2 regions of the Shewanella sp. 10N.7 genome follow, and region 1 is predicted to be linked to the other one. Evidence: predicted binding sites of a transcription regulator. Region 1 holds the regulator's gene; the other holds the start of a gene.

What was found. The regulator MetJ, encoded in region 1, represses methionine synthesis genes. The targets are predictions, from matches to a motif close to TAGACGTCTAGACGTCTA.
Region 2: a site for MetJ is predicted at 1,813-1,830, ahead of msrA (peptide-methionine (S)-S-oxide reductase MsrA). Genes of this name have one in related genera too.

Annotation. Positions count from the first base shown of each region.
Region 1 covers NZ_JAJGZS010000027.1:33,225-36,841, reverse strand. Annotated here, with positions in the region: gene metB (cystathionine gamma-synthase) at 1-951, opposite strand, end outside; gene metJ (met regulon transcriptional regulator MetJ) at 1,175-1,492, shown strand; gene LMH66_RS16210 (sulfite exporter TauE/SafE family protein) at 1,645-2,385, shown strand; gene LMH66_RS16205 (conjugal transfer protein TraF) at 2,498-3,617, opposite strand, start outside.
Region 2 covers NZ_JAJGZS010000004.1:151,683-155,299, forward strand. Annotated here, with positions in the region: gene LMH66_RS04245 (GNAT family N-acetyltransferase) at 1-162, shown strand, start outside; gene trxB (thioredoxin-disulfide reductase) at 212-1,162, opposite strand; gene msrA (peptide-methionine (S)-S-oxide reductase MsrA) at 1,320-1,799, opposite strand; gene astE (succinylglutamate desuccinylase) at 1,974-3,005, shown strand; gene LMH66_RS04265 (thiamine pyrophosphate-dependent dehydrogenase E1 component subunit alpha) at 3,156-3,617, shown strand, end outside.

The sequences.
Region 1 (3,617 bases):
GGCTTCTAAGAAAGCAACAACTTCAGCTTCACCACCTTTAAGTTCAAAACTTAACATAGCGCCAAAGCCTTTTTGCTGTTTAGCGGCAATATCGTGACCTGGGTGGTCTTTTAACCCTGGGTAATATACTTTTTCGACAACATCACTGGCTTGAAGGACTTCAATCACTCGTTGTGCATTGGTTTGATGCTCACGAATACGTACAGCCAATGTACGAATGCCGCGCAAAGTTAGGTAGCTATCAAAGGCTGAACCTGTCAGACCTAAAGTGTTTGACCACCAATGTAATAGCTCACCAAGTTCAGCATCTTTAGCCACGACAGCGCCGCCAACCACATCACTATGACCATTGATGTATTTAGTGGTGGAGTGCATCACAATATCAGCGCCCAGCTCTAGCGGTTGTTGCAAGATAGGCGAAAGAAAGGTGTTATCAACAACAACTAAAGCATCCACTTTATGGCTCGCAGCCACAATCGCTTTGATATCAACAACACGTAATAACGGATTAGACGGAGTTTCTAACCAAACCATTTTAGGCTTTTGCGCAATCGCATCTGCCAGTGCTTTATCATCAGTTTGATCAACTACGATTAATTTAAATTGACCTTTGTTGGCAAGATTAGTGAACAGTCGATAACTGCCACCATAACAATCATGTGGTACAACTAATAAATCTTCAGGACCAAGCAAGCTAGTCACTAAAGTAATCGCTGCCATACCGGTACATGTCACAACACCTGTAGCACCATTTTCAAGTTTGGCTATTGCCTCACCTAAAACGCAACGGGTTGGGTTACCAGAGCGGCTGTAGTCGAATTCTCTTGGGTTTGTGTGTCCATCAAACGAGTAGTTAGTCGAAAGATAAATCGGCGGGACTACTGCGCCATATTGAGTATCGGATTCGATACCTTGGCGAACGGCAAGTGTAGCAGCGCGATGTTTGGTCATAATAATCTCCTGAAGATTGACACACTCATGAATAATACACCACAGAGATGTCTAGATGGCTAAATGTACCTAAGCTAAATCAGATCGTCAACACAAATTAGACGTTTAGACGTCTAAACATAAAGAAATCTATTTGTATTCGTTATAGAATAACAGCAATAATTTGACTGTAATAAATAAGCAGTTAAAATCTGCCACGAATCTATCGTATAAAGGTGAGTTAATGACTGAATGGAATGGCGACTATATCAGCCCATATGCCGAACATGGCAAAAAAAATGAACAAGTTAAAAAAATCACGGTATCGATTCCTTTAAAAGTACTAAAAGTGCTAACCGATGAACGTACTCGCCGTCAGGTAAATAACTTGCGTCATGCAACCAACAGTGAACTTTTGTGTGAAGCCTTTTTACATGCGTACACTGGTCAGCCTCTACCAAATGATGATGACTTATCTAAAGAAGGTCCTGATAGCATCCCAAGTGAAGCAAAAGCACTAATGGATCAAATGGGTATTGAGTGGGAAGACTTAGACGACTAAGTCTATTGTCAGTATGCTTTCAAGCTGACTGGCAAATATGATAATAAATCAATTTTGTGCTTACATTACGGTGTAAGCCTTCTTTGATAAGCTCCCCTTCCTCTTCGCAGTATGACAATACTTGAGTCAAACTTGCACTCAAAGAGAACACTATGGCATTTATCGATCCGCAAACCTTGATGCTGGCATCGGCTATTATATTTCTCGGTGCACTCACTCAAGGGCTTATTGGTTTTGGCTTAGCTGTTGTTGCTAGCCCATTGCTGTATATTATTGATCCCCAACTTGTACCCGCCCCTGTTATTGCTTGCGGTTTTTCAATCGCTTTGCTTACTTTATTACGTGAGCGCACATCCCTGCAATTCAACGGACTTCAATATGCACTCATTGGTCGTGTACCTGGCGGCTTTCTTGGGGCTGCGTTACTAGTCTTTGCGCCGCAATCCATATTAGGTCTGGCTATTGCCTTTATTGTTGCCAGTGCTGTCATTCTAAGTTTTTATAAAGTCACCGCACCAGTCAATCGCTTCACGCTATTTATCGCTGGGATTCTTTCAGGGGTTTTCGGTAATATTGCCGCTATTGGTGGCCCGCCGTTGGCTATTTTATTAGCCGGAAAAGATGCACCGCAATTTCGCGCGGCATTATCGATTTTCTTTGTATTCAGCTCTATGATCGCAATGATCATTTTATTCATCGTTGGCTTAGTTGAAATGAAGCATGTTTGGTTGTCTTTAATGCTCTTACCATCAGTATTTTTAGGCAGTTTTGTCGCGGGCAAACTCAGCAACAAAGTGGATAAACAAAAAACGCGCACAGCCACATTGGTATTGTGCGGCTTAAGTGCCTTAGTGTTGACGATAAAGTCATTAATTGAATTGTCGGCAGGATAAAAGTGGCTGAGAGGTAACTCATTAGGCATGCACTAGGCATGCACTAGATATGCACTAGATATGCACTAGAAATAGGATAGATAGTTTCGAAGCGAGCCTACACCAAGCCAGCCTAAAAGTGATAAGAGGTTTGCAGTACTGCCCCAATGGCGTCATCTTCACCATAGCTACCACTCATATCAAGCTTAAAAGCCTGACCAATCGCAAACCCAGTTCCAAATGAATAGATATCAACAGTATTATCTTTTAAATCGTGGCGATACCCCATGCGTAACGATAACCAATCTGTGGCTTTAACCTCACCGCCAACTCGCCAATATTGCACTGCATCAAACTCTTTAAAGCGTGTTTGATCAATTAAGTCTATGTCTGTTGTTAAGGTAACTGATGTCCAATCGTATGCTACGCCAGCTGTAATTAAAGGTTCAACCTGATAATGGAACTCACGACCTTGCGCCTCAACGGTTTTAACCGTTTTACTGAAAAGGTTTCGTGCAGATAAACCAATTGTCAGTTCATCCATAGGCTCAAAAGCGACCCCGATATCAAGGTTAAATACGTTCTCATTATTGCGGTACTTATCATCATCAAAATCATCGGCATCGAAATTATTGGCGTTCACTGAATAATGATAAGTATCGATACGTTGAAACTTAGGTGAAATCCCCACTCTTACTGGCATGTTCACAATCGATAACGGAAAACTTAACGCCACACCAAAATCTGTCACCCCACCAGCAAGTACAACACCTTGAGAATCTAAATCAGTAATATCAGCTGGAGGGTTGAGAGGATCTAATGTATTTAAGGTATCGATATCCGACTGTGCTATATCAGCAATACCTACAGCATCGAGATAACTCTTATAAAACACAGCCATTGGCATACGTTCGTTAGGAATAACAATCGCAGCGCCGATCCCAGCTGAAAACTCGGCGCGATTGCCTTTTAATGATTCCAAGTCAATAACTAAGTCATCTCGATAACCTTCAACATCACTGCTATCACCCGAGTTAATTGCCGCCTCTAGCCCATCATAAGAGTCCTGCAAAGAGTCGAATTTATCAATCATGTTATCGCTATCGGCGCCTTCAGCCCCCACAACAGGAAGCAGTAAAGAGAACTGTTGTGCTTTTTTTATCTCAGCAGCACTATAACTTGAATGGGGAGTGAGAATGGAAAGTAAAGCAGGATTAATAAAGCTTGCGCCAATACGATTTGATGCAGCTACA
Region 2 (3,617 bases), on a different contig from region 1:
CAACAAAATGTGAAAAAGTTTTCCGCTATCGCTGATAAACACAATAGCGCTTCAATAAACATAATGGTTAAATTAGGTATGACATACCAAAAGACAATTGTGCACCCAGATGTTGATGGCGAAATAGATGTAGTTTTATATTCAATGGATTCGACACAATAAAAAAGCCAGCATTCGCTGGCTTTATCTTAATACATAACGCGCTTATTGATTACTGAGCATCAAGGAATCGTTCAGCATCTAAAGCCGCCATACAACCTGAACCTGCTGATGTAATTGCTTGACGGTAATGTTGATCCATAACATCACCACAGGCATAAATACCTTCAATGCTGGTTTGTGTTGCATTACCTTGTAAACCACTATTAACCGTAATGTAGCCGTGATTCATGTTCAGTTGATCATTAAAAATACCAGTATTAGGGCTATGACCAATTGCAATGAATACACCTGCAACTTCTAGAGACGAAATAGACCCGTCTTTAGTGCTCTTCATATTCAAACCAGTAACGCCCATATTATCACCAGTTACTTCATCAAGCGTTTGATCTAAGTGAAGGATAATATTTCCGTTTGCCACTTTGTCCATCAGTCGATTAATTAGAATCTTTTCTGAGCGGAAAGTGTCACGGCGATGAATTAAATGAACTTCTGATGCGATGTTACTTAAGTAAAGTGCTTCTTCAACAGCGGTATTACCGCCGCCAACAACGGCTACTTTCTGATTACGATAAAAGAAACCGTCACAAGTTGCGCATGCAGACACACCACGCCCCATAAATGCTTCTTCAGAAGGCAAACCTAAATATTTAGCAGAGGCTCCAGTTGCGATAATTAGTGCATCACAAGTAAATTCGCCGTTGTCACCTTTTAATTTAAAAGGGCGCTCACTAAAATCGACTTCATTGATGTGATCAAAAATGATTTCAGTTTCAAATTTTTCTGCGTGCTGTTGCATTCTTTCCATTAAAGCAGGACCGGTTAAACCTTCAGCATCACCTGGCCAGTTTTCAACTTCTGTTGTTGTGGTCAATTGACCGCCTTGCTGCATACCAGTGATCATGACTGGTTTTAAATTCGCACGAGCGGCATAAACTGCAGCAGTATAACCAGCAGGACCTGAACCTAAGATAAGTAGGTTAATATGACGAGCTTGACTCATTTTTGTATTTCTCCGTATTCATGCCTTAAGCAATTTGCATGGATTGTAGGGAATTTAACGGATGGGGTAAAGTGCAGAACTGTCTAAGATATAGATTGTATTAATCGCTTTTGTATAAAAAAGGCACCAATACAAGTGCCTTAAGTCATTTCATAAACTAATAACTAATATGACAGCTTGGTAACTCATTCTTCTCTAGGTAATTTTGATGATATTCTTCTGCAGGGTGGAACTGCTGAATTGGGACAATTTCAGTTACAATATGCTTAGTTCCCCATTTACCACTGCGTGCTAGATCAAGTTTGGATTTTTCAGCAGCGTCTTTTTGAATTTTACCATGAAAAAATACAGCACTGCGATACTGATTACCAATATCGCCACCTTGTCTATTCAGAGTGGTTGGGTTGTGATTTTGCCAGAACACTTCCAAAAGTTCTTGGTATGAAACAATTGATTCATCAAACTCTACTTGAACGACTTCAGCATGACCTGTTGTGCCTGTTTTGACTTCTTCATAACTTTGAAATTGATCTCTTCCGCCCATATAGCCGCATTGTGCATTGGTAACACCATCTACTTGCTTGAAAAAATATTCAACACCCCAAAAACAGCCTGCACCAAATGTTGCTAAAGTCATACTCACATCCATAAAGAAGTCTAGATGGCTAAAATTATATTTATTCTGAATGAGAATGCAAGTAAAGTTTTACACTATGTTAATTGTACCTTAACGTCAGCTTCCACTTGTTGTGTTAGAATCAACATCTGTTATTGAAACCAATTTCGTTTTACCGTTTTTCAAGGAGTCTTCGTGTTTCAACAATTAATGGAAGAAAAAGATTTTTTAGCGTTCACTTTAGCTAACATCGATAAAGTCATTACCTCACACAGTTTCACCTTATCTAATCAAACAATAGTCAAAATACATGATAACGGTGTCATCAGCTTTACTCCTGCAACAGGTTCTACTAAGGATATTGTTTTATCGTGTGCCATTCATGGGAACGAAACTGCGCCTATTGAAATTTGCAATGACTTAATCCAAGCGTTACTTAATGAACAAATACAGACAGAACACAGAGTATTATTTTTAATTGGCAACCCAGATTCCATTTTAACTGAAACCCGTTTTGTAGAAGAAAACATGAACAGGTTATTTAGCGGCGCGCATTCAAAAGGTGAAGGGCTTTGCAACAAGGAAAGAGTTCGCGCTAAAGCATTGGAGGGTTATGTAAGCGATTTTTTCCTCGATAATCACGTATCACAACGTATTCATTATGACTTGCACACAGCGATTAAGCCTTCAAAACACGAAAAATTTGCGATATATCCTTATCGACCAGGACGTAGTTTTAGTGCTGAACAAATTATGTTTCTTGCTGGTTGCGATGTGGACACCATTTTATTTCATCACGAACCGACAACGACATTTAGCTATTATTCGTCAGAACAATTTAAAGCCGACGCTTTCACCGTTGAGCTTGGAAAGGTGATGCCGTTTGGTCAAAATGAAATGAGTAAGTTTGCTAATACGCGCAAAATGCTAAATCACTTGATAACCAAGCAGCAAGTATCAGTTGCTGAATTTAACAGCGACCAGCTTAACTTGTATAAAGTGTCTCGTTCAGTAAACAAGCACTTCGACGATTTTACATTCGCATTTCCAAAAGTCACGGTTAATTTTACCGGCTTTAAGCAAGGTGAAGTATTAGCAACTGAAGGCGGAAAAGAAATTTTAATTGAATATCCGTATGAAGCTATCGTTTTTCCAAATGAAAATGTACCTGTTGGTCAGCGCACGGTATTATGCTTAATACCAGCTCCTAACGAAGATATTCAGTAATTTGTAAAGCTAGATATACAAATTAAATGAGAAGTTATTCACTAGATGGAATGAACATTAGTTGATCGCTAGTTTACGTTAACGTAATGTTCGTTCGCATAGTATAAATTAAGCTTTATTTTATAAGGCCTCACATAATAAGAGCACAATATGAGCAACGCACCACTGAATAATGAAACAGTGCATCGTGTCAGCTTCTTAGACAAAGCTTCATTGCACATTCCTATTTTAAAAATTCTTCAAGCTGATGGTACGACATACGAAAATGCCGTCATGCCAGTGATAGATAAAGCACTCGCTGAGCGAATTCATGATACTTGTGTTTTTACCCGAGTATTAGATGAACGTATGCTAAGTGCGCAAAGACAAGGTCGTATCAGTTTTTATATGACATGTACTGGTGAGGAAGCATCAATTATCGGTAGTACAGCCGCGTTAGATGATGGCGATGTAATTCTTGCTCAGTATCGCGAACATGCCTCATTACGATACCGTGGTTTTACTACTGAACAATTTATGAATCAGATGTTCAGTAATGAAAAAGATTTAGGTAAAGGCCGTCAAATGCCGATTCATTACGGTAGTAACGAGCTAAATTACCAAACGATTTCA